Regions from separate parts of the Kitasatospora sp. NPDC088861 genome, predicted to be linked through region 3. Evidence: riboswitches for the same ligand, from Rfam matches in the RefSeq annotation. Region 3 holds a riboswitch; each other region holds the start of a gene.
The links. Region 3 has a riboswitch for cyclic di-AMP ahead of ACIP37_RS09330 (transglycosylase family protein). Riboswitches for the same ligand answer to the same signal wherever they lie in the genome.
Positions count from the first base shown of each region.

Region 1 (3,253 bases), 200 kb from region 3:
ATGTCGGACCTCCAATTTATCCGACCCGGTGAGCCGGGTGGGCGCACCCGTGGACGGTGCGCCACGGCACCGGCCGCCACCGCGCAGGCCGGCGCGGTGTGCGGCGGGCACCTGGGCGCCCGCCGGCGGCCGGTCCTACCGTCCACCCCCATGAGACGCACCCCCACCCCCATGCGGCACACCCCCACCGCCGTCAGACGCACCCCCACCGCGTTGTCCGCCCTCCTGCTCACCCTCGCCGCGCTGCTCCTCGGCACCCCCACTCCCGCCCAGCCCACCGCTGCCCAGACCGTCACTGCCCAGACCACCGCCCAGGCGGCCACCGCCCCGCTCACCCTCGAAGCCGCCTTCCCCGCCCCCGGCAACGGCTGGGCCAAGGTCGAGCGCTACCTCGACACCACCCCCGGCTTCCGCACCGAGCAGTACCCGGCCGACGGCCGCGGCGACCAGGACGGCGCCCGCCGGACGTACTTCGGCGGCACCGGCCAGCCCTCCTCCAGCCGCTTCCTGCTGTACTCGGCGACCGGCTGGGACACCGGTAGCCGTCCGACCCCCGTGCTGCTGGTCCACGGCGCCAACGACAACGCCGACCGCGCCTGGGCGCACCCGGGGGAGAGCGGCACCTGCGGTGCCTCCGCCTGCCCGTCCACCGGCCTCGCCCAGTACCTCGCCGGCACCGGCCACCGGGTGTTCGCCATCGGCTTCGCCCACAAGCAGGGCGACAACCTGCTCCAGGCGCAGGCCGTCGGCGACGCCGTCGCGCTGATCCGGGCCCGCCTCGGCGTCCCGCAGGTGGACGTGGTGGCCTGGAGCAAGGGCGAGGTCGCCGCCCGGGCGTACGTGTCCTCGGTGCGCCCGTCCTGGGGGCGGGCCTACGCGGGCGACGTGCGCCGCCTGATCACCCTCGGGGGCCCGAACGGCGGGCTCGACTACGTGTACGCGCACGGCTGGTCGTTCGACCTCGCGAGCTGGCCGGCCTGCGGCGGCACCGCCAACGCGCCGTCCCCGAACCTCTACATGACCTGCTACGGCACCTACACGGCGCAGCCCTGCCTCGGCGTGCTGCCCACCGGCGGCTACGACTGCTACCCGGGCCAGCGCCAGCTGCTCGCCCGCTGGGACGGCCGGTACGGGGTGGACGGCACCGCCCAGGACTGGTGGACCACCTACTACGGCGGCCAGGGCTTCTACACCTCCGGCCAGGGCATCCAGGCGGCGATCGACGCCGGTTCGCTGATCGCGCCGCTGCAACAGGCGGGCGTCCCCGCGTCGGTGCGCACCTATCTGCTCGCGGGCGGGTCCGCCGACATCCCGGGCGTGCTCAACGAGAACCGGGGGCCCAGCGACGGCATCGTGTTCACCGCGAGCGCCCTGGACACCACCGGCATCGCGACGATCGGCGGCACCCGGCTGCTCACCGGCCTCAACCACCTGGAACTCGCCTGGGCACCGGAGGCCGAGAGCCAGGTCGACAACTGGCTCGCTTGACCCGTGGACCGCCGATTCGCCGATTCGCCGATTCGCCGTTCGGCAGCTCGACGGCTCCGCTGATCCGTCCCAACTGATCCACCACGCAGCGTCGTTGATCGACACCACTGTGACCTGTGCGACAACCGGCCCGAGCAGGTTGTCCGTTCACGGACGGCCTGCCTAGCCTGCAACCGTCGTCCGCCCTCGCGGACCCCCGCCGCCGGGACGCCGAGTCCTGTCCACCCGCCGGCCGGCAACCGAGCACCACAGCGGACGGGAGCGGGGGAACCAAGGTCAGCGCCCGGCCCGTACGCTCCCGCGTGCGGGCCGTGGCTAGGGGTGAAGCCGCTTCCACCGGCGGCCGGGCTGCCTCAGCCCGAATCCGACAGCTCACCTCGCAGGCGTCGCAGAGGACACTGCCATGCACCAGCCTGCCCGGCGCCGCGCGCCGCGCCACGCCCGTCCCTCCCACCGGGGCCGCAACGCCGCCCTCGCCGTCACCGGAGCGCTCGCCGTCACCGGCGCCGGACTGCTCGGCCTGCCGGCCGTCTCCGGCGCCCAGGCCGCCACCGCCCCGACCGTCACCCAGGACCGGCTCGCCCCGGCGACCATGGTCGCCAACCAGGCCGCCACCGCCTCGCTGACCCTCCACTCCTCGGCCTGCTTCACCGCGAAGACCGTCGGCGTGGGCGCCCGGAACGCGGCCGGTGCGAACCTCGACTTCCCGGGCAACGCCTCCAATGTGCAGATCTGCCCGAGCGGCCTGTCCTTCACCAGCGGCGCACGCGCCCTGCCGGCCGGGACGTACACCCAGTTCGGCTTCTGGCAGGACCTCGGCGGGGCCTGGCACAACCTGGCCTCGCAGCAGCTGGTGGTCTCCAGCACCCCGGCGCCGACTCCGCCCCCGACCCCGACGCCCACCACGAAGCCGACTCCCGCCCCGACCCCGACTCCCGCCCCGACCCCGACTCCCGCCCCGACCCCGACGGCGCCCCCCACCGCGAAGCCGACCCCGACGAGCAGCCCGAGCCCGAGCAGCCCGAGCGCCACCGCCAGCCCGTCGGCCGGCACCCCCGTATCCCCGGTCGCCGGCAAGTCGCTGACCTGGTCCGACGAGTTCAACGGCCCGATCAGCTGGGGCTCGCGCTGGGTCGGCGACAAGAGCACCGCGTACAAGTACGGAAACCACAACCCGGACGACAACAAGCTCGACCTGCTGAACAAGAACAACGTCAGCGTCGCGAACGGGGTCGCCACCTTCACCGCTGCGCCCGGCACCACCACGCTGGAGAACGGCAAGCAGGCCTGGAACACCGGCTTCCTGACCACCGAGGGCTCCAGCGAGGGCTTCCAGGTCAGGACCGGCGACTACGCCGAGACCCGGGTCAAGCTGCCGTCCGGCTCCGGCGCCTGGCCGGCCTTCTGGACCTGGAAGAACGGCAACGGGGAGGTCGACTCCTTCGAGTACCACCCCGACAACCCGAACCTGCTGGAGCTGACCAACCACGTCAACCCCGGCAACCCCAAGTACTACACCGACGCCGGTGCCGTCGCGAAGGACCAGTGGGTGACCATCGGCACCTATTACGGCGCCACCTCGGTGGACTGGTACGTCAACGGCGCCAAGGTGTTCTCGGACGGCAAGGGCGTCGGCGCCAACTGGTCGGCGTACCTGATCCTCAACCTGTCGGTCGGCGCGGGGAAGTACCACCCGGCGCCGCAGGGCACCGCCCCGATCACCTTCGCCGCCGACTACGTCCGCGTGTACCGGTAGGGCCTTCGG
Region 1 covers NZ_JBIVJF010000004.1:212,423-215,675, reverse strand. The annotation lists gene ACIP37_RS10155 (esterase/lipase family protein) at 151-1,488, shown strand; cyclic di-AMP (ydaO/yuaA leader) riboswitch at 1,723-1,889, shown strand; gene ACIP37_RS10150 (hypothetical protein) at 1,892-3,244, shown strand.
Region 1: linked by a shared signal. The riboswitch ahead of ACIP37_RS10150 (hypothetical protein) and the one ahead of ACIP37_RS09330 (transglycosylase family protein) in region 3 are both predicted to bind cyclic di-AMP.

Region 2 (3,253 bases), on a different contig from region 3:
GCGGTTACCGTTCGAGCTATGAACGACGAAGACCTGCGGCTCGCCCCGCGCACCAGGGCCTCCGACCTGCTCGCCTGGGCGGCGGAAGAGGACCGCGCCCCGGTGGCCGAAGCGCCGCTGCGCGCGGTGCTGGCCCTGCTGGAGCTGGGCGAGGGCAGGATGCACGACGGCTGGCCCGAACTGACCTCGAACGCGGTGGAGCACCTGCTGTACGAGCGGCTCTACCTGTACGTCCAACCCGAACCGGAGGCGGACCCGCTGGCGTACGGCGCCGCCGTCCGGCTGCTGACCGACCACCAGCGGGCCGCCAAGCGGCTCAACGCCAAGCGCCAGGAGCGGCTGCACGCCGAGGCCGAGTGGCAGGGCGAGGTCGCGGCCGGGCTGCTGCGCCGCGCCGACCTGGTGACCTGGCCCCGGCTGTACGCGCTGCTGCTGCACGCGTACGGGGCGGACGTCGCGGATCCGGAGGCGGTGCGGGAGTGGCTGACCGGCTTCCGGGAGCTGGCGCAGGAGGAGCGGCTGGCCGTGTTCGCCGCACTGGCGCAGACCGGCTGGCTGGACGAGGTGGACGAGCAGGGCTGGAGCCCGACCCGGGTGATCTCGGTCGGCATGGCCACCGACGGCGCGCGCCGGCTGCTGGAGCAGGGCCTGATGCGGCGCAGCTACCGCAACCTGGCCGAGCTGACCGCGCTGGGCCGGCCGATGCCGGACGAACTGGCCGGGGACTTCGGGGCGTTCGAGGAGGCGGCGGTGGAGGCCGCGCTCGACCTGTACGGGGAGTGGACGGTGCCCGGGCTGCCGCGACTGCTGGTGGAGGAGTTCCCGGACCTCGCGCCGGAGCCGGGGCAGGAGGAGATCGACGCGTACCTGGCCGGGCTGGCGCAGGAGGAGTTCGACGCCCGCCTGGAGGGGCTGGCGGGGCCGGCGCAGGAGGAGTTCGACGCGCACCCGGCGGAGCCGGCAGACCCGGCGCAGGAGTGACGCGGCGAAGCCCCGGCCGCGGTGCCTTCTGGTTCCGGCGGCCGGGGCTTCGCGGGTGCGTCAGGGGTTGAGGCCGCGCTTCTGGTTCCGGCGGCCGGGGCTTCGCGGGTGCGTCAGGGGTTGAGGCCGCGCTGCTGGAACCAGGTCTCCGGGTCGACGGGGGCGCCGCCACCGGGGCGGACCTCCACGTGCAGGTGCGCGCCGGTGACGTTGCCGGTGGCGCCGACCTTGCCGATCTGCTGGCCGGAGCCGACCTTGCCGGAGCCCTTGATGATCGAGGAGAGGTGGCAGTACCAGATCTCGGTGCCGTCGGGCAGGGTCTCGACGATCCGGTAGCCGTACGAGCCGGACCAGCCGGCCGAGGTGATGGTGCCCTGGCCGACCGCGTAGACGGGGGTCCCGGTGTCCGCGGCGAAGTCCAGGCCGGTGTGCAGGTGGGCCCAGTAGCGGGCGCTCTGGCCGTAGTGGGCGGTGAGGTGGTAGTCGCGCACCGGCAGGGTGAGGGCGGCGGCCTTGGCCCGCTCGGCCTCCTCGGCGGCCCGCTTGGCCTCGGCCTCCTTCGCGGCGGCCTTGGCCTCCGCCTCCTTCGCGGCCTGGACGCGGGCGTCCTCCTCGGCGGCGGTGCGCTGGCTGTCGGCCTGCAGCTGGATGCGGGCGGCGAGCGCGAGGCCGGGGTCGGCGGAGAGGGCGACCGGGGTCTCGTCCGGGGTCTCGATGGCGGGGGCGGCGGCCGGGGTGGCGGAGGCGAAGCCGGTGGCGCCCAGGGTGGCGGCGACGGCGGTGACGCCGAGCAGCGGGGAGGCCCCACGGACCTGACGCGGCATCCGGTGCCGGTTGGTCTCGGCCTCCGGGCCCGCGTACTCGGGGCCGTCCGGGCCGGGGTGGTCGAGGAGCCGGGTACCTGCTGCGAGGCCGGCCGGGTGTGCCGGAGTGTGCGTCGACGCCACGGAGGCGCGCTCCTTTCCTTCCTTCGCGCCTACCGGGTTAGCTGACGGGTTCGGAGCAGGAAGGTCTCCTACGGCCGGGCCGGAGCCCCGCCGATTCACCCCAAGGAACGTGGTTCCCCGGCTCCCTGACCTGCCCGGAGGCCGGTCGGCGGGATTAGGCGACGGCGCACGGTGCCGTCTGGGTACGGCGTTGACGACCGCGCTGCGTTATCAAACGTTAATCCTAGGAGGCCCTGATTCCAAGCCGTTCGCCCGGGACGACCGGAGACAGGCGGGGCACTCCGGGGCACGACGGGCGTTTTGTTCCCCTTGGACACCCCTGCACCCCCTTGAGCACCGTTGACGCCACCTCACGTGATCGGACGTCAACGAACGACCCTTCATCCGCGCACCCCCCGCCGGCCTCCCCCGCTCCGCAGGGCGCGAGGGCTTGACGGCTAAGGCTATTAGCCTTAGCTTTATGGCTATCGGCGGCAGCACCGAAGCCCCGCACCGGCAACCCTCCGGAGGCCCACCATGAACGCCACCAGCGCCCCCACCACCCAGTACCTCGACGTCACCGGCGGCCGCCTCGCCTACGACGACACCCGACAGGGCGACGGCGCCCCCGTCGTGCTGCTCCCCGGAATGCTCGACACCCGCGCCGCCTACCGGCACCTCCGCCCGCTGCTGGCCGCCGCCGGCCGCCGGGTCATCACCATGGACCTGCGCGGCTTCGGGGAATCCTCGATCATCTGGGACGACTACTCCCCCGCCGCCATCGCCACCGACGTCCTCGCCCTGCTCGACCACCTCGGCATCGACCGCGCCGTCCTGGTCGGCAACTCCTACACCGGCGCGACGGTCGTCAAGGCCGCCGGCGACGCCCCCGAGCGGGTCGCCGGCATCGCCCTGATCGACGCCTTCATCGAGAACCCCCCGCCCGGCGCCCTCATGCGCGGCGCCCTCCGCGTCATGGGCTTCCTGACCGTCCACTCGCCCGCCTTCTGGGGCCTCTACCACCGCAAGCTGGCCTACCCGGGCGCCAAGCCCGCCGACTTCGACCCGTACGTGGCCGGACTCGTCGCCGCCATGCGCACCCCCGGCCGCAAGACCGCCACCCGCGGACACGTCAGCGGGGACTCCGCGCCCGTCGGCTGGACCGCGGCCGTGCGCTGCCCCTCGCTCGTCATCATGGGCAGCAAGGACCCCGACTTCCCCGAGCCGGAAGCCGTCGCCGACCGGCAGGCCATCGCGCTCAACGCGCGGAAGGTCATGATCGACGGATCCGGGCACTACCCGATGGCCGACAACCCGCAGGCCACCGCCGACGCCCTGCTGCCCTT
Region 2 covers NZ_JBIVJF010000001.1:845,716-848,968, reverse strand. The annotation lists gene ACIP37_RS03775 (hypothetical protein) at 19-981, shown strand; gene ACIP37_RS03770 (M23 family metallopeptidase) at 1,095-1,928, opposite strand; cyclic di-AMP (ydaO/yuaA leader) riboswitch at 1,941-2,099, opposite strand; gene ACIP37_RS03765 (alpha/beta fold hydrolase) at 2,445-3,253, shown strand, end outside.
Region 2: linked by a shared signal. The riboswitch ahead of ACIP37_RS03770 (M23 family metallopeptidase) and the one ahead of ACIP37_RS09330 (transglycosylase family protein) in region 3 are both predicted to bind cyclic di-AMP.

Region 3 (3,253 bases):
GCAGCGTGGGCTGTCGGTGCCGCACGACGTCTCGGTGGTCGGCTTCGACGACTCGCCGCTGATCGCCTTCACCGAGCCGCCGCTGACCACGATCCGCCAGCCGGTCGAGGCGATGGCGACCGCGGCGGTGGACGCGCTGCTGGAGGAGGTCGGCGGAAACGCCGTCCAGCGCGGGGAGTTCATGTTCCAGCCGGAGCTGGTCATGCGTGGGTCCACGGGGGCCTGCGCGCGCTGAGGACGGTCAACGGACGGGCCCCGGAGAGCAGTTGCTCTCCGGGGCCCGTTGTGTGCCGCCCGGGTGCCGGGTCAGCCGTCAGTTGTCGGCTGTCACCCGTCGGTCGTGCTCAGACCCGGCCGGCGAAGTCCGGCGCCCAGTTGGCGACGGTCTGCAGGCGCACGCCCGAGCTCGGGTTGGCGGCCTCGACGTACTGGCCGCCGCCGATGTAGATCGCGACGTGGTAGACGCCGGAGTTCTGGCCGTTGTTGGACCAGAACAGCAGGTCGCCCGCCTGCAGGCTGTCCAGCGAGACGCGGGTGCTGGCGGCGGCCTGGTCGGCGGCGACGCGCGGGACGGAGACGCCCGCGGCGCGCAGCGCGGCCTGGGTCAGGCCGGAGCAGTCCCAGCCGCCGTTGCCGGTACCGCCGTAGACGTACGCCTGGCCGACCTTCGACTGGGCGAAGGAGACCGCGGCGGCCATGCTGCCGGTGGCGGCCGGGGTCTGAGCCGGGGTCTGAGCCTGGGCGGCCGGCTTGGAGGCCGGCTTGGAGGCCGGCTTGGAGGCCGGCTTGGAGGCCGGCTTGGTGGCCGGGGCCTGGGGCTGGGCGGCCGGCTTGGCGCTCGCGACAGCGCCGTTGGAGGTCTGGCCGGACTTCTGCGAGCGGTCGAACCAGGTGAAGTCCGAGCCGGACGTGGCCGACGAGCCGGAGCCGGACCGGTCGGCCTGAGCCGACTGCTGGGCCTGGCCGCCGTCCTTGAACGAGAGGCGCTGGCCCGGGTAGATGGAGTCCGGGCCCTCGGTCAGGGTGCCGCGGTTGAGTTCGTACAGCCGCTGCCAGCCGCCCTGGAGGTTGTGCTTGTCGGCGATCGAGGACAGCCAGTCGCCGGAGGCGACGGTGTAGTCGTCGGCCTGGGGCTGGGCGCTGTTCCGGGCCTGGCTCTGGCCCTTCTGGGCCGAGGTGCCGTTGGTGGAGTCGGCGGGGGCCTGCGCCTGGTCCTGGGCCGGTGCGGCCGGCTTGGCGGGCTTCGCGGCCGGGGCCGGGGTCTGGGTCTGCGCGGGCTTGGCGGCCGGGGCGGCCGGCTTCGCGGCGGGCTTGGTGGCGGTCGAACCGGCAGCCGAGCCGGTGGTCGAGCCGGCCGAGGTGTCGACGGCGGCCGGGGTGCCGCCCTTGGTCAGGCCGGCCTGGACCGAGCACACCGGCCAGGCGCCGGGGCCCTGCGAGGCGAGGACCTTCTCGGCGACGGCGATCTGCTGGTCCTTGGTGGCCTGGTTGGCCTGGGGGGCGTAGGCGGTGCCGCCGAAGGCGGCCCAGGTGCTGGAGGTGAACTGCAGTCCGCCGTAGAAGCCGTTGCCGGTGTTGATGCTCCAGTTGCCGGTGCTCTCGCACTGGGCGACCTTGTCCCAGGTGGCGACGGAGGCGGCGGAGGCCGTGCCGGAGGTGAGGCAGGGGATGGTGAGGCCGACGCCCGCGACGCCGACGGCGGCGATCACGCGTCGGGTACGACTGGACAGACGGGTGCCGTTGGTGGGCAGCATGAAGACGCAGTCCTCTCCCACGCCTGCGAGGTGAGCTGTCGGATTCGGGCTGGAGTTGCCCGGCCGCGCTGTGGGCGCGGCTTCACCCCTAGCCCTGGATCGTTCCGGGGAACGGTCCGGGGCGACTTACCTGTGGGTCCCCCGCTCCTGCCGTGGTGCGTTTTCGCGCTGCCAGGACATCCGACGGCAGGACTCGGCGTCGCGGATGAACTGGGTTCGTGTGGCCACGAACGGGGAGCACGTTAAGCAGACTTAAGTTCAAACTGCAAACACCTGTGACGCGCATCACGGTTTGGCGAGAACGGTCGTTCCCCTCGCTTGTCGCGATCGGAAATGACCGATTTCCGGCAACCCCGCGAAGGGTGCGCGCAACTGTCTGCGCTTCAGGAGGCAGGTGACGGTGGGTCGGGTCGCCCGGGGGCCCGCCCGTCGGGAGGGCGGCGTGTCCGCACTGTGGTCATCGGGGGATGCGTCGAGCGATGGTGAACAAATACGGATAGAACGGACATCACACCCATTCGTCCTTTAACTCCCTTACGGGACAAGCGGGAAGGGCCCGGAACGTAGCCGTTCCGGGCCCTTCACACGTACGGTGACCGCTACTACTGGCCGGCCGACTCCTCGGCGGCGGCGTGAGCGGCGTGAGCGGCGCGACCACCCCGGCCGGAGTGGTCGGCGTGGGTGCCCTCGGCGGCCTCCGCCGCCTCGGCCTCGGCCCGCGCCAGGGCCTCGGGGGAGGGCGCCGGCAGCGCGGCCAGGTAGGTGGAGGCGATCAGCTGGCCGACCGTCGGGTAGGCGCCCAGCGGCGCCGCGGACGGGCAGCCGGTCTCCTCGGCGGCCGTGGCGAGCAGCTCGGAGTCGGCCTCCGGCCCGATCACCAGCGGGGCCAGCGCCGGGCGCTGGGAGCCGGTCTCCTTGAGGTGGTTGACGGCCGCGGCGACCGAGCCCGGCACGTCGAGCGCGGCGGGCACGACCGGGACGGCCAGCCGGGCCGCCAGCAGGACACCGGTGATGCCGGCAGCGGCAGCGGCCTCCTCGCCGCCGACGGTGGTCAGCACGACGCCGTCCGCGGCGGTCGCGATGGCGAACAGCCGGGCCCGGTCGGCACGCGCCAGGCCGGCCTCGGACAGGCGCACGTGCACGGCCTCGGCGAGCAGCGGGTGCGGGCCGAGCACGTCGGTGACGGGGGCTCCGTACTCGGCGGCGAGGGCGTGGAGTTCGGTCAGGAATCCGTGCGGGCCGGGTACCAGCGGCACCAGGACCGGCGCGGGCAGGCCGGCCTCGGCGGCCATGGCCAGCAGTTCGGCGACGGTGCGGTCGTCGCTGTCGGCGCCCTGGGCGGCTTCGCCCGGGAGGTAGCCGACGGCGGTCTGGATGTCGCCCTGCTCGCTGCGGACGATCGACAGCAGCTCCTCGACGACCGAGCGGGACTCGGGCCCGGCGGTCGCGGGCACGGCGAGCACCAGGGCCGGGGATCCGGCCGGGATCTCGGGGCGCTC
Region 3 covers NZ_JBIVJF010000004.1:14,628-17,880, reverse strand. The annotation lists gene ACIP37_RS09335 (LacI family DNA-binding transcriptional regulator) at 1-235, shown strand, start outside; gene ACIP37_RS09330 (transglycosylase family protein) at 345-1,775, opposite strand; cyclic di-AMP (ydaO/yuaA leader) riboswitch at 1,762-1,922, opposite strand; gene ACIP37_RS09325 (hypothetical protein) at 2,357-3,253, opposite strand, start outside.